Regions from separate parts of the Kitasatospora sp. NPDC042419 genome, predicted to be linked through region 2. Evidence: riboswitches for the same ligand, from Rfam matches in the RefSeq annotation. Region 2 holds a riboswitch; the other holds the start of a gene.
The links. Region 2 has a riboswitch for cyclic di-AMP ahead of AC067J_RS22430 (LysM peptidoglycan-binding domain-containing protein). Riboswitches for the same ligand answer to the same signal wherever they lie in the genome.
Positions count from the first base shown of each region.

Region 1: linked by a shared signal. The riboswitch ahead of AC067J_RS12085 (transglycosylase family protein) and the one ahead of AC067J_RS22430 (LysM peptidoglycan-binding domain-containing protein) in region 2 are both predicted to bind cyclic di-AMP.

Region 1 covers NZ_JBWKAW010000004.1:516,723-523,891, reverse strand. The annotation lists gene AC067J_RS12105 (ATP-binding protein) at 80-601, shown strand; gene AC067J_RS12100 (DUF397 domain-containing protein) at 1,060-1,305, opposite strand; gene AC067J_RS12095 (hypothetical protein) at 1,821-2,738, shown strand; gene AC067J_RS12090 (hypothetical protein) at 2,900-4,990, opposite strand; cyclic di-AMP (ydaO/yuaA leader) riboswitch at 5,354-5,550, shown strand; gene AC067J_RS12085 (transglycosylase family protein) at 5,537-6,928, shown strand; gene AC067J_RS12080 (hypothetical protein) at 7,156-7,169, shown strand, end outside.
Region 2 covers NZ_JBWKAW010000011.1:261,688-268,856, reverse strand. The annotation lists gene AC067J_RS22440 (FtsB family cell division protein) at 1-279, opposite strand, end outside; gene eno (phosphopyruvate hydratase) at 390-1,676, opposite strand; gene AC067J_RS22430 (LysM peptidoglycan-binding domain-containing protein) at 1,930-2,898, opposite strand; cyclic di-AMP (ydaO/yuaA leader) riboswitch at 2,904-3,051, opposite strand; gene AC067J_RS22425 (cytochrome P450 family protein) at 3,281-4,579, opposite strand; gene AC067J_RS22420 (SDR family NAD(P)-dependent oxidoreductase) at 4,668-5,162, shown strand; gene AC067J_RS22415 (nucleoside triphosphate pyrophosphohydrolase) at 5,344-6,375, opposite strand; gene AC067J_RS22410 (SurA N-terminal domain-containing protein) at 6,688-7,169, opposite strand, start outside.

The sequences.
Region 1 (7,169 bases), on a different contig from region 2:
GCGGCCGAGCGAGTCGGAGGTGACCGGCATGACCCCGGCGGGTCCAGCCGTGTCCGCCCCCTTATGGGAGGAGCTCTTCATGAGCACCGGAACGGCCTTGGCAGTCGACCCCCATGTGGTCACCTGTACGCTCGCTCCCCGATATGAAGCCGTCAGAACCGCGCGCGACTTCGCCAGAACCGCCCTGCACCGCTGGGGCCTGGGCGAGCTCTTCGACGACGTCGCGCTGGTGGCCTCGGAGCTGGTGACCAACGCCCTGCGGCACGCGATCGGCGCGCGCCCGGGTGCGGTGGACGACTACGACTTTCCCATGCAGACGGCGGCCGAGGGGAGGCTGCCGATCCGAATAAGCCTCGTTCACCGCTCTCCCCAGGTGGTCTGCGCGGTGAGCGACCCCAGCAACATCGGCCCGGTCGCACGGGAGGCGGACTTCGTGGCGGAGTCCGGTCGCGGCCTGCACCTGGTCGACTCCTTCAGCCACTCCTGGGGCTGGCACCCGCTCGGCGGCGGCAAGGTCGTCTGGGCGCTGTTCGAGGCGGAACCGGAACAGCGGCCGGCCCCGGTCCCCGAGATCGGCGGGCGGCACCGGCGCTCGGCGTAGTCCGGCGCACGACCCGCGGCCGGACCCCTCGGGAGCACCACACCGCCCCGGGCGGGAGGGCACGGACCGGTACGACACGACACCCCGGCAACGGCGATCGGTGGCCCTCGGGCAGCGGGCACCGGCGGCCTTCCGGCGGTGGCGCCCCCGATCCGCGTGCGGCGGCTCGGAACGGCGGCGACGGCCGGGAACCGTGACGGCAGGACACGGGGCCGAGCAGCGCATCGGCCGAACAGGGCGCAGACCCGCAGGACACCGGCCGAACAGGGCACCGGCCCACGGGCGGGACCGACGGAACAACGGGCCCGCGGGAAGCAGCCGACGGCATCGACCGACGGGCACCGACCAGCAGGCGCCGGCCTGCGGGACCGGGGCCGACCGGGCGTCGGCCGGAAAGACAAAGGCCGTCGTGGTGTCAGCACCCACGACGGCCCCCCGATGGTGAAGCCGACGGCCGGTCAGACCGCCAGGTGGTCGAACTCCCCGTCCTTGGCCCCCAGGAGCAGGGCCGCTATCTCGGCCCGGGTGTAGATGAGCGCCGGACCGTCCGGGAAGCGCGAGTTGCGCATCGCCACATCGCCGCCCGGGAGGGCTGCGAACTCGACGCAGTTGCCCTGAGAGTTGCTGTGCAGGCTCTTCTGCCAGACCACGCCCTTGAGGTCCGCAGCGGCCATCCCGTTGTACGTGTCGAACGTGTCGTGCATAGAAATCTCCCGAAGAGCTCCGGAGTGGGTCGTCCAGCTCGGCGCCCCGGCCCTCAGCCGAACGGCTGGGCCGGCCCCGTACCGGCCCGGCACAACGCCTCACTTGACGTGATGATAGCTCCAGTGCACGTGCATCAGCACGGGACGTTGCAGGTGCACGGGCTTTTCGACACCGAACCGGAACTCTTCACGAGCCGCGCACCTGACGGTACGTAAGCGGACATAGCCGACTGAATCGGCAAGCCGCCGATAACCGCCCGTAGGCGACCACCCGCTGAATGTTGATCTTCGGGAGCCGGGAGTCGCACCCCCGTGACCCTCCGTCAGACGATCCCGAACCTGTGAGACATCTCACGCGCCACCCCTGCAACTCGAACCCCCTCCCCCCGCATCTGAGGGGATACCGGGAGGGGAACCGGGTTCAGGTCGGATATGTCCGGTTTTCGGACGGGCCGCCCCTCCTGGTGCGGCAGCCGACTGCAAGGACGGCGGGGTGATGTCCTACGATCTCCGCCATGAGCACCGCAGCCATCCCGGGCGCGCCACTGCCCGTCCGTACTCCAGGCTCCCGTGCGCGGGGGCGCCACCGCCGTCCCGAGCGCCCCGAGATCCCGACCGGCTCCCCGGTCCTGCTCCTCGCCGTGCCCGCGGCCGCCGGACCGGAATCCCGGTCCGTGGTCGAGGAGCTGCTGTCCATCGTCCGCAGCGAACAGAACGGCGTGCAGACGGCGGCCGGCTACCTCCCGGCCCACGAGGCCGGGGCGGGCGCCGAGCGCACCGTCGCCGAGTTGCTGGCCGAGGCGGCCGAGGCGGGCCTGCCCACACCGGTCGTGGTGCCGCTGGTGCCCGGCCCGCACGGCTTCCTGGCCGACCTGCACGAACTCGCCGCCGAGTACGGCGCCCCCGTCACCGACGTGCTGGGCCCGCACCCGCTGCTGGCCGAGGCCGTCCACGTCCGCCTCTCCGAGGCCGGTCTGGCCCGCGCCGACCGGGCCCGGCTGTTCGCCATCGCGACCGCCGCCGACGGCGTGGTGCTCACCACCGTCGGCGGACAGGCCGCCGCCGACGCCGCCGGGATCACCGGCATGCTGCTGGCGGCCCGACTGGCCGTGCCGGTCGTCCCCGCCGCGCTCGACCTGCCCGGCTCGGTGGCCGCGGCCGTCGCCCACCTCCGCGAGATGGGCTCGCAGAACCCGGCGCTGGCCCCGCTGGTGATCGGCCCGGAGGCGGACTCCGAGCTGCTCGCCACGGCCGCCGAGGAGACCGGCTGCCCGTCGGCCGCCCCGCTGGGCGCGTACCCGACCGTGGGCCAGCTGATCGCCTCCACCTACCTGGCCACGCTGCCGGCCGCCGACTTCGAGGCGCATGCCGCCGAGGCCGCGGCCGAGGACGCCGCCGGGGAGCCGTCCGGCGGACGGCACGCCGCCCAGTAGCGCGAGCCCGGGCGCGAGCCCGTACGAAGGCCCGTACGAAGGGGCCCGGAACGCATCCGTTCCGGGCCCCTTCGGCTGCCCCGCCGAGCCGGACCGGACTGCCGCGGCGGCGGGCGGCGGGCCCGGCCGCCACGGCGGAGGCGGCGGGCGGCGGCAGCGCCTCAGCGGCCGACCCGGCTGGTGGGCGCGGCGACGTCCTTCAGCTTCAGCGCGGGCAGCAGCACCGGCCGGGACTGTCCCGCGAAGGTGGCCACAGGCGCGGCCGCGGCGTTCCACTGCGGCTGGGCGGTGCCCTCCTCGTCCGGCTTCCGGACCTTGAGCACCTCGGTCTGCCCGGCCCGGCGCAGCAGGATGTTCTTCGGCCGCACCCCCTCCGGGTCCAGCCAGAGCTCGTTGCCGCCGAACTCGCAGTCCAGCACCAGCACGTCGTCCGGCTGGCCGTCCGGGGTGGCGCGGAAGGCGATCCCGGCCCGGCGGTAGCCGGTGAACCGGCTGCGGCCGAAGGTGACGGACTGTCCGGCGAGTTCGTGCCGGGCGGTGGAGACGGCGAAGTCGCTCTGTCCGGCGGCGTCGACCAGCAGCCCGTCGAAGACGGTGCCCTTGTCCCGGCCGAGCGAGTGCAGCGCCACTCCCCCGCCCGCGTTGCCGTACAGCACGCTCGCGGTGTAGTCGAAGTCGTTGAGGTAGGCGCCGTGCTCGATGCCCCAGCCGCCGTTGTGGTACGCGGCGAACTGGGTGACCACGTGGTGCTGACGGGCGTTGAGCCAGACGAAGATGCCGTCCTGCAGGTTGTTGTGGGCCAGGCAGCGCTCGAAGGTCCAGACGCCCTCGCTGTTCTCCGGCCACTCGAACCCGGAGGCCCCGGTGGCGCCCTGGACGCCGACGGCCACGCAGTCCACCGCCTTGCCGCCGGTGCCCGCGCCGAGGTTGAAGCCGGTCAGCCGGTAGGCGCGGGGGTTGGGTTCGAGCAGCGTGCGGGAGGCTACGCAGGACTCGTACACGATGTCGTCGGAGGGGCGCTGCGGGGTGCGGGTGTCCAGCGGCCCGTCCCACCAGTAGGCGTCCTCCCAGGTCTCGTGGCTGATGCAGCTGCGGAAGGTGATGCCGTGGCTGGCGTGCGGGACGTACGCGTGGCTGCCGGCGTCGCGGACGACCACGCCCTCGACCACGGTGCCGCGGGTGGCGTCGCCGAGCCGGTGGAAGTGGAGCCCGTAGCGGCCGAGGACGGCCGCGGTGATCGGGGCGGTGCCGTCCCGGCCCTTCCAGGTCTCCTTGGTGTCGGCGCGCGGACCGACCCAGCGCAGCGCGGCGTGCCGCACGTCGGCGCGCCGGGAGCTGGTGAGGTGGACGTGGGTGCGGCCCTCGGCGGTGCCCTCGACCCGGACGGTGCGGGTCAGGTTGAGCACCTCGGCGCCGACGGTGACGCCCCCTCCGGCCGCGACCCGGGGGTGGGCGTGCTTGAGCGGCGCCTCCAGGGTGACGGTGGTTCCGCTGACGGACCGGACGGTGACGAGGTCGTAGGCGGCGGCGAAGCCCTCCTGGTCGGGCGGGCCGGTCGGGGTGACGGCCAGTTCGTCGCCGGGGAGCCAGCCGGCGGGCGGGGCGGCCAGGTCGAGGGTGGTGTCGCCGGCCTTCAGCTCGCGGTCGGCGCGGATCCAGGCGGTCTTGGCGGCGCCGTCCAGCCGCAGGTGGCCGGCGCCGGTGACCCAGAGGCCGACGTCGGTGTCGACGACCTTCATGCCGTCACCCTGGAAGCGCCGCTCGTCGACGGCGGGGAAGCGCAGGGTGTGGGTGTGGGTGCCGTCGGGGGCGAGGGCGAGGGTGCCGCGGACCTCGACGTTGCCGGTGGCGGCGAGGGTGAGGGTGCGGTCGGCGGCGAAGGTGAGGGCGCCGGTCGGCTCCACGAGCAGCGTGCCGACGGCGGCGTCGGTGTCGAGCAGCACCCGGTCGGTGATCCGGACGGTGCTCTTCGGGCCGGGTACGGCTCCGCCCCAGCCGGCCGGGTCGGACCAGCGGCGGCCGCTCTGGTCGACGGTGGGCGCGGGGGCGGGCTGTTCGGGTGCGCCGCCGTCCGGGGCGGTCCCGGGCGGTGCGGCGCCGTGGCCGCCGGCCGCCCCCATCGGGTCGGCGCCCGCCGCGGGCGTTCCGGCGACGGCGGCGACCGGCTCGGTCGGGCCGCTCAGCGAGCGCCGGAGGACCTCCTCGCCGCTGACCGCCGCGAAGGCGGTTCCGACGGCGAGCCAGCGCAGCAAAGTGCGGCGGCTTACGGGAGTTCGAGGCGGTTCAGGTGGGATGTCCGCTCTGCGGTGCTTTGCCCTGCGGTGCGCTCCGCGCGGCCTGGCGGCCGGCCGGGCGGCGTCCGGGTCCTCGTCCATGGCCATCGGTGCGTAGCCCTCCCCCCAGACGGCTGCGTCGTCGCCGGCGCACTGCCGACGTTCTGAAGCATAGGCAGTTGCGTTGACCGTGACGGGCGTTGTGCGAAATCGGTCATTTCTGATCATGAAGGACAGCCGCCCACCACGGATTTCGAAAACAGTGATGCGTGTCACACATGTTTGCGGTTTGAACGCGGCTCTGCTTAACGTGCTCCCCGTTCGTGGCCACACGGACCCAGTTCATCCGCAACGCCGAGTCCTGCCGTCGGGTGCGCTGGAAGCACGAAGCACCACGGCAGGAGCGGGGGAACCACAGGTAGTTCGCCCAGGCCGGTCTCCGGACCGACCGGGGCTAGGGGTGAAGCCGCGCCCACAGCGCGGCCGGGCAACTCCAGCCCGAATCCGACAGCTCACCTCGCAGGCGTGGGAGAGGACCGCGTCTTCATGCTGCCCACCAACGGCACCCGCCTGTCCGGCCGTACCCGTCGCGCCATCGCCGCCCTCGGCGTCGCGGGCATCGGCCTCACCGTCCCCTGCCTCACCTCCGGCACCGCCTCCGCCGCCACCGTCGCCACCTGGGACAAGGTCGCCCAGTGCGAGAGCGGCGGCAACTGGAGCATCAACACCGGCAACGGCTTCTACGGCGGCCTCCAGTTCACCAGCTCCACCTGGTCCGCGTTCGGCGGCACCTCGTTCGCCCCGCGCGCCGACCTCGCCACCAAGGACCAGCAGATCGCGACCGCCGAGAAGGTGCTCGCCGTGCAGGGCCCCGGCGCCTGGCCGGTCTGCTCGGTCAAGGCCGGTCTGACCAAGGGCGGCACCCCGGCCGCCGTCGACACCTCGGCCGCCGCCAAGCCGGCCGCCCAGACCCCGGCCGCCCCGGCCCCGGCTGCCCAGACCCCGGCGCCGGCCGCCAAGCCCGCCGCCCAGCCGAAGGCCGCGCAGCCCGCCGCGCCCAAGGCCCCCCAGCAGCAGGCCCAGGCCCCCGCCGAGGCCCCCGCCTCCACCGACGGCGTCCGGCAGGGCGACCGCGGCCAGGACGGCCGGCAGTGGCGCCAGCAGGCCGGCCAGCAGGGCGGCTGGAACCAGGCCGACGACTACACCGTGGTCGCCGGTGACTGGCTCTCCTCCATCGCCGACAAGAACGACGTCCAGGGCGGCTGGGAGCGGCTCTACGAGCTCAACCGCGCCACCCTGACCGACGGCCCGCACAGCATCTACCCGGGCCAGCACCTGACCTTCGGCGACCGCGCCAAGGGCCAGGGCCAGAGCCAGGCCTCGGCCTCGGCCTCGGCCTCGGACGAGTCCGGCAAGGGCTTCGACTGGTTCAACCGCGCCAAGGACGCGCAGCAGGGCGCCGGCCAGGCCGCCGCGCAGACCCCGGCCCCCGCCGCCAAGCCGGCCGCCAAGCCGGCCGCCGGGGCCGAGACCCCGGCCCCGGCCCAGACCGCCACCGGCAGCATGGCCGCCGCCGTCTCCTTCGCCCAGTCGAAGGTCGGCCAGGCCTACGTCTACGGCGGCACCGGCAACGGCGGCTGGGACTGCTCCGGCCTCACCCAGGCCGCGCTGCGTGCCGCGGGCATCTCCGTCCCGCGCGTCGCCGCCGACCAGGCCGCCGCGTCCACCCACGTCTCGCTGGACGCCCTCAAGGCGGGCGACCTGCTGTTCTGGTCCAACAACGGCCAGGACTCCGGCGTCTACCACGTCGCGCTCTACATCGGCGACGGCAAGTACGTCGAGGCCGCCAACCCCAGCTCGGGCGTGCGGACCCAGACCATCGCCAACTGGGCCCCGGACTTCGCCGGCCGGGTCTGACCCAGGAGCGGGTCCGACCCTCTGACGGGTCCGACCCACGAACGCCCGGAGCCCCCGGGGAGGAGCGATCGGACTCCTCCCCGGGGGCTCCGGCGCGCCCCGCGCCGGACGCGGCCGCGCGGGAGCACGCCCCGGCGGGCCGCGGGCGGCCGCCCCGCCGCCGGGAGGTCGTGGTCAAATCCGGCCGCACCGGGCATGCTGCTGCTCTGCACCCGAGGAGGAGTCCCATGGCCCAGGTCAC
Region 2 (7,169 bases):
GGCCGGGTCCACCGCGATGTACGGGGTCTCCCCCGGCATCGCGTAGTGCAGCCGGGCGCGGGCCTGCGCCTTGACGTACTCCGGGTCCTGCCAGCGGGCCTTCTCCCGGCGGAGCTGCTCGACCTGCTGCCGGGCGTGCTCGGCCTTGGCCCGCTGTGCGGAGATCTCGGAGCGCTGGGAGATGAACTGCCGCGTCGGGTACGCCAGGATCGCCACCAGCGAGCAGAGCACCAGGACGAGGACGGTCGCCCGGCTCGTGAACCGAGGCCGGGCCGCCAAGCCCGGGATCCTCCAGCCTGCCATCTCCGGTGTCCCCTCCTGGTCGCGACGGTGCCCCGCCGTCCACCCTACGGGGTGAACAGGCGGGGCACCGGCGGGAGCTGTGTGTGTCAGCCCTCGTACTTGAACCGCGGGAAGGCGCCGCGGCCGGCGTACTCGGCGGCGTCGTCGAGGATCTCCTCGATGCGCAGCAGCTGGTTGTACTTGGCGACGCGCTCGGAGCGGGCCGGGGCACCGGTCTTGATCTGGCCGCAGTTGGTCGCGACGGCCAGGTCGGCGATGGTGACGTCCTCGGTCTCGCCGGAGCGGTGCGACATCATGCAGCGGTAGCCGTTGCGCTGGGCCAGCTCGACGGCGTCCAGGGTCTCGGTCAGCGAGCCGATCTGGTTCACCTTCACCAGCAGCGCGTTGGCGGTGCCGGTCTCGATGCCGCGGGCCAGGCGGGACGGGTTGGTGACGAACAGGTCGTCGCCGACGATCTGGACCTTGTCGCCCAGCTTGTCGGTCATGGCCTTCCAGCCGTCCCAGTCGGACTCGTCCAGCGGGTCCTCGATGGAGACCAGCGGGTAGGCGGCGACCAGGCCGGCGTAGTACTCGATGAGCTCGGCGGAGGTGAGCGCCTTGCCCTCGAACTGGTAGGCGCCGTCCTCGTAGAACTCGGAGGAGGCGACGTCCAGCGCCAGGGCGACGTCCTTGCCCGGCACGTAGCCGGCCTTCTGGATGGCCTCGACGATGAGGTCCAGGGCCTCGCGGTTGGAGTCCAGGTTCGGGGCGAAGCCGCCCTCGTCGCCCAGGCCGGTGGAGAGGCCGCGCTCCTTCAGCACACCCTTGAGGGTGTGGTACACCTCGACGCCCCAGCGGACGGCCTCGGAGAAGGACTCCGCGCCGATCGGGGCGATCATGAACTCCTGGATGTCGACGTTGGAGTCCGCGTGCGAGCCGCCGTTGAGGATGTTCATCATCGGGACCGGCAGGACGTGCGCGTTCGGGCCGCCCAGGTAGCGGAACAGCGGCAGGTCGCTGGCCTCGGAGGCGGCGTGCGCGACGGCCAGCGAGACGCCCAGGATGGCGTTGGCGCCGAGCGAGGACTTGTCCGGGGTGGCGTCCAGGTCCAGCATGGCCTGGTCGATCAGGCGCTGCTCGGTGGCGTCGTAGCCCACCAGCTCCGGGCCGATCTGCTCGATGACGGCCAGGACGGCCTTCTCCACGCCCTTGCCGAAGTAGCGGTTCTTGTCGCCGTCGCGGAGCTCCAGCGCCTCGAAGGCACCGGTGGAGGCACCCGACGGGACAGCGGCACGGCCGGTGCTGCCGTCGTCGAGGCCGACCTCGACCTCGACCGTGGGGTTGCCACGCGAGTCGAGGATCTCACGGGCTACGACGACATCGATGGACGGCACGAGGCATCTCCTAGCGGAAGCAGGTTCGGCTGACGGTGGGTGCTGTCGGCCGGACGATTGCGGAGTCGTTACGACCAGAGCCTAACCGCACGGGCTCTCGGGGCCACGTCGGCCTCGGTCCCGTCTCAGCGTGTGGCACGGCTACCCACCGGTAGTTCACCTGGTTGCCCCACGGGAGGGGCCCGGATCCGGACGAAGGGGGACGAGCCCGGCCGGCCCCGCCCCCTCCGCCGGTCCGCCGGCCGAACCGGCGTCAGCCGAGGGTCAGCACCTGGCCGGGGACGATCAGGTCCGGGTCGGCGCCGACGGTGCCGCGGTTGCCGTCGTACAGCGCCTGCCAGCCACCGGAGACACCCTGGCCGGCGGCGATACCGGCGAGCGTGTCGCCGGCCTGGACGGTGTAGCCGTGGGCGGCGCGCTGCGGGGCGGCCGGGGCGCTCTGGGCGGCGGCCGGGCGGGCGTCCTGACCCGCGGCCTGGCCGGCGTACTGCTGGTAGACGCTCTGGTGGCTGGTCCAGTACCAGCCACCGTTGTTCTGGTACCAGAACACCTTCGCGTCGGCGTCCCAGCCGGACTTGCCGGAGAACGACGGGGCCTGGGCCTGCTGCTGCACCTGCGGCTGGGCCTGCTCGGCGGCGCGCTGCTGCACGTACTGCTGCGCCTGCTGCTTCGGCGCCTGCTGCTGCGGCTGGGCCTGCGGCTTCGGCGCGGCGTGCTTCGGGGCCTGCTGCGGCTGCTGGGCCGGCTTCGGCGTCTCGGGCTGCGGCGAGGCGTGCTTCGGCGCCGTCGGCTGCTGGGCCGCCGGCTTGGCGTCCGTCGAGGTGTCGACCGCCGCCGGGGCACCGCCCTTGCTCAGGCCCGCCTTCTTGGAGCAGACGGGCCAGGCGCCCGGGCCCTGCGAGGCGAGGACCTTCTCCGCCACCGAGATCTGCTGCGCCTTGGAGGCCTGGTTGGCCTGCGGCGCGTACGCGGTGCCGCCGAACGCCTTCCAGGTGCTGGAGGTGAACTGCAGGCCGCCGTAGAAGCCGTTGCCCGTGTTGATGCTCCAGTTGCCGCCGGCCTCGCACTGGGCGACCGCGTCCCAGGTGGAGACCGGGGCGGCGGAGGCGCCGGTGGCGCTCAGGATAGGCATCGCCAGGCCGACGCCGGCGACACCGGCAACGGCGATGGCCTTCTCGGTCTGGGTGCGACGACGGTGACGGCCGTTTCCAACGAACAGCATGAAGGGGTCCCTCTCCGCACGCCTGCGAGGTGAGCTGTCGGGTTCGGACCGGGAGGTGGCCCGGCCGCACGAGGCGGCTTCACCCCAAGCCGTGGGGACGGCAACAAACCTGGTTCCCCCGCCCCTGCCCAGGGTTCTGGTCGGTTTCCCGTAGCACGGCGGGCAGGACTCGGCGTTCCGTGCTCGGGGCTCGCAGCTGCGAACTCCAGGGAGAGTAGACAGATCTGCCGAGCAATCACAAGCTCATATCTTCGATATCACACGGAAATCACGCCGGGTGATCGATTGCCCACCAACGGAAGCGCTATGTCCGGGTTGATGGCGGTTCAGACCCCCGGCCGAGGCGGGTCGGAGGCCCTCCGTCAGCGTGTCGCGGTCCGCCTCAGCCACCGGAAGGGGCGTCGGCGGAAGGTCCGGAAGGGGCCTCCGTGGGCGCTTTCTCCGGAGTGAATTCCACCGGAAGTTCACGAAGTCCACGCATGATCAGACCACCTCGCCACCGCAGGTCCTCCGGGCCCGCGGCGAGCCGCAGATCGGGCAGCCGGGTGAGCAGGGTGGTCAGCGCGGCCCTCCCCTCCAGCCGCGCGAGCGGGGCGCCGATGCAGTAGTGGATGCCGTGCCCGAAGCCCAGGTGCGGATTGTCCGCACGGGCCAGGTCGAGGGTGTTCTCGTCGGCGAACCGCGCCGGATCCCGGTCCGCCGCCGCGAGCACCACCAGCACCGGGTCACCGACCGGGATCTCCACCCCGCCGATGGTCAGCGGGCTGGTCGCGAACCGCCAGGTCGCCAGCTCCACCGGCCCGTCGTAGCGGAGGAGCTCCTCGATCCCGGTCTCCAGCAGACCGCTCTCGCCCCGCGCGATCGACTCCTGGAGCAGGGCGCGCTGACCGGGGTTGCGCAGCAGGGCGTAGGTGCCGTTGCCGATCAGGTTGACCGTCGTCTCGAATCCGGCGAAGAGCAGGATGAAGGCCATCGCCGCGGCCTCGTTCTCGGTGAGGTGCTCGCCGTGGTCACTGGCCCGGATCAGCCCCGAGATCAGGTCGTCGCCGAGGTCCGCCCGCTTGCGGTGGATCAGCTCCGCGAGGTAGGCGCGCATCCTCTTCACCGCACGCCCCACGCCGCCGCGCTGGCCGCCGCCGTGCCGGATCATCATCCCGGCCCAGTCCCGGAAGTCGTCCTGGTCCTCGGCGGGCACCCCGAGCAGGTCGCAGATCGCATAGATGGGGAGCGGGAACGCGAACTCGTGGATCAGGTCGGCGCTCCCGCGCGCCGCGAAACCGTCGATCAGCCGGTCGGTCAGCTGCTGCACGCGCGGCTCGAACGCCGCCACCCGGCGCGGCGTGAACGCCTTCGACACCAGGCGGCGCAGCCGGGTGTGGTCCGGCGGGTCGATGTTCAGCAGGTGCGTCATCAGGTCGGCCTGGCGCTCGCCCGGGATGCCGACCCGGCCGGTGCGGTGCGCCTGCTCGCTGTGGTGCACCGGGTTCTTGGAGAGCCGGCCGTCCGCCAGCGCCTGCCGGGCGTCCGCGTACCGCGTCACCAGCCACGCCTCCACCCCGCTCGGCAGGGTGGTGCGGTGCACCGGCTCGTGCTCCCGCAGCCACGCGTACGCCGGGTACGGGTCTGCGGCGAACTCCCAGGTGAAGAGCGGAGGGCGGGCGGAGGCGGGCTGAACTGGCATGGGACGACGGTATCCCGGGCGTACGCCGGGCACGGCAGGCGTGAGTCTGGTCACCTGAGGGGTAATCCCTGTTGCGGAGGGTCAGGACGTGCCTACGATCCTCCGCAAGATGTCCGTGGGCGCCGGTGCGGAGCCGCCCACAGGGAGGAGCAACACCATGCGGGTCACCGGTTCGGTCGTCGTGATCGCAGTACTCAACGGCGGGTCGGGGGCCGACCTCGCCCGCAGGTTCACCGCCGCCGGAGCCGCCGGGGTCCTCATCGCCGACCAGCAGGTCGGCATCGCCGAGGACCTCGCCACCGAGCTCGACCGACCGGGCTGCCCGGTCGTCGGCGTCTGCGGCGACATCCGCCGCCCCAGCGACGTCGCCGCCCTCGTCGACACCGCCGAGAAGCACCTCGGCCCGATCGACCTGTTCTGCGTGGCCGGCCCGGACGGCGAGCGGATCGTCTCGCTCGCCGACCTGCCCGACCACCTCGACCTGGAGCGGCTCGCCGAACTGGTCGCGCTGGTCGGCGAGGCGATCGGCGAGGTCGTCATCCCGGCGCAGCGACGGCCGGTGGAGGACGTCGCTCGGGTCTGACCGCCCCTGGTGCCGACTGACGGCGCCCGGGTCGGACGGCGCCGGACGCGGGTCGGCGCCGTCCCGCGTCCGCGTCCGGTCGGTCGGTCGGTGCGCGGGCTGCACCGGTTGCAGCGACTGCACGGGCCGGGCGGGCTCCTCGGCGGGCAGGCTGCTCGGCGGGCAGTACTCGGCGGGCGGGCTACTCGGGCTGCTCGGGCTTGAGGCCCTCGGCCGCGCGGACGGCGTCCCGGTAGCCGCGCGCCGCCGCCCGCAGCGCGGCGTCCACGTCCACCCCCGCGTCGTGCGCGCGCTGGGCCACCGCGAGCAGCAGCCCGCCCGCCGACTCCGGCGTGAGCTCGACGGGCAGCTCGTACGGCTCGTCCGGCACCCCCGCGAACCCGGACCGGCGCACCCGCGACACCAGCTTCGCCGCGTACGCCAGCGACGGCAGCCCGGCCGGCACACCGTCCAGCACCGACTCGCGGTCCGACTTCTCGGCGGCCTTCAGCGTCTCCCAGTTCGCCTCCACCTCGGCCGAACCCGCCGCCTCGGTGTCCCCGAACACGTGCGGGTGCCGGTACATCAGCTTCTCGACGATGTCGCCCGCGACGTCGTCCACCGAGAAGGGGTCCGTGGGGTGCTCCTCGGCGATCCGGGAGTGGAAGAAGACCTGGAGCAGGACGTCGCCCAGCTCCTCGCGCAGCGTGTCGCGGTCGCCCTCCTCGATCGCCTCGACCAGCTCGTAGGCCTCCTCGACCAGGTACTTCACCAGGCTGGCGTGGGTCTGTTCGGCGTCCCACGGGCAGCCGCCCGGCGAGCGGAGGCGGTCCATCACGGAGACCAGGTCCAGCAGACGAGCGCCCGGCAGGTCGTACGAGCCGGGCAGCACCTCGATCTCCGGCACCTCACCCGCGTGCTCCACCGCGAGGCGCGCCAGTGCGTCGGTCAGCCCGGGGTCGCCGTCCGGGCCGCCCAGCCAGACCGTCGGCCCCGACTCGGCCGACTGCCCGGTCAGCAGCCTGGCCAGCGCCGGCGCGGAGCCCGGCGCCACGATCTCCACCTCGACGCCGGCCTGCCGCACGGCCGCGAGCTGCGGGTGCCCCGCGTCCCCCGCGAGCACCCGACCCGCCGACCGCAGTGCCTCCCAGGCGGGCCAGGACAGCAGGCCGGGGGCCACCCGGTGGGTGGTGGTGAGGAGGATCAGCTTCGCGCCCGGAGGATTCGTCGTCACCCCTCGAACCTACCCGGCGCCGCTGCCTCCCCGCTCCCGGGTTTCCTCCCCCTGGGCCCGGCCTCCCCGCACAGGAGGTCGGTCCCGCCGACTTCCCACGCCCCGCACCACGTGCCGAGCGGCCCCACCCGCTCCCGCCCACACACCACCGCTCCCCCCGCACGGGAAAACCGGTCCCGCCGACCACCCACACCCCGCACCGCGTGCCGAGCAGCCCCACCCCACCCACGCACCACCCCGCCCGCTCCCCCGCACGGGAAACCGGTCCCGCCGACTTCCCACGCCCCGCATCGACGGCCTCGGGCGTGGTGGTCAGTGTGTGAGCCAGGGGTGGGTGGTGGGGGCGAGGGTGACGTGCTCCGGGTCCCAGGTGCCGTAGCGGGGGTTGACCCTCAGGTGGAGGGAGACGGCGGCAGCGGCCAGCGCCCGGCGGACCACCCGGTCGCCCGCCGGAGTACCGGCGTCCTGGCCGGCCGCGGCGGCGAGCCGGCGGATGCCCAGCCGGCGGCGGACGTAGTCGTCGATCGCCCCGCCGGGCACGCCCAGCGCGGCCAGCGCCCCGGCCAGCGGCTTCGCGCCGCCGTACCGCTCCTCCTCCGCCGCACGGGCCGCCGCCACCTCGGCGGAGCCGACCGCCGGACCTCGTTCGGCCACCGCCCGGGCCACGACCGCGTCGAGCACCAGGTCGGTGACGGCCCGCCGGACCAGCCCGTCCGGCTCCTGCCGCGCGTCGGCCGAGGCGCCACCGGACCCGTGCCGGAGTTCGGCCACACGGGCCTCCACCGCCCCGACCG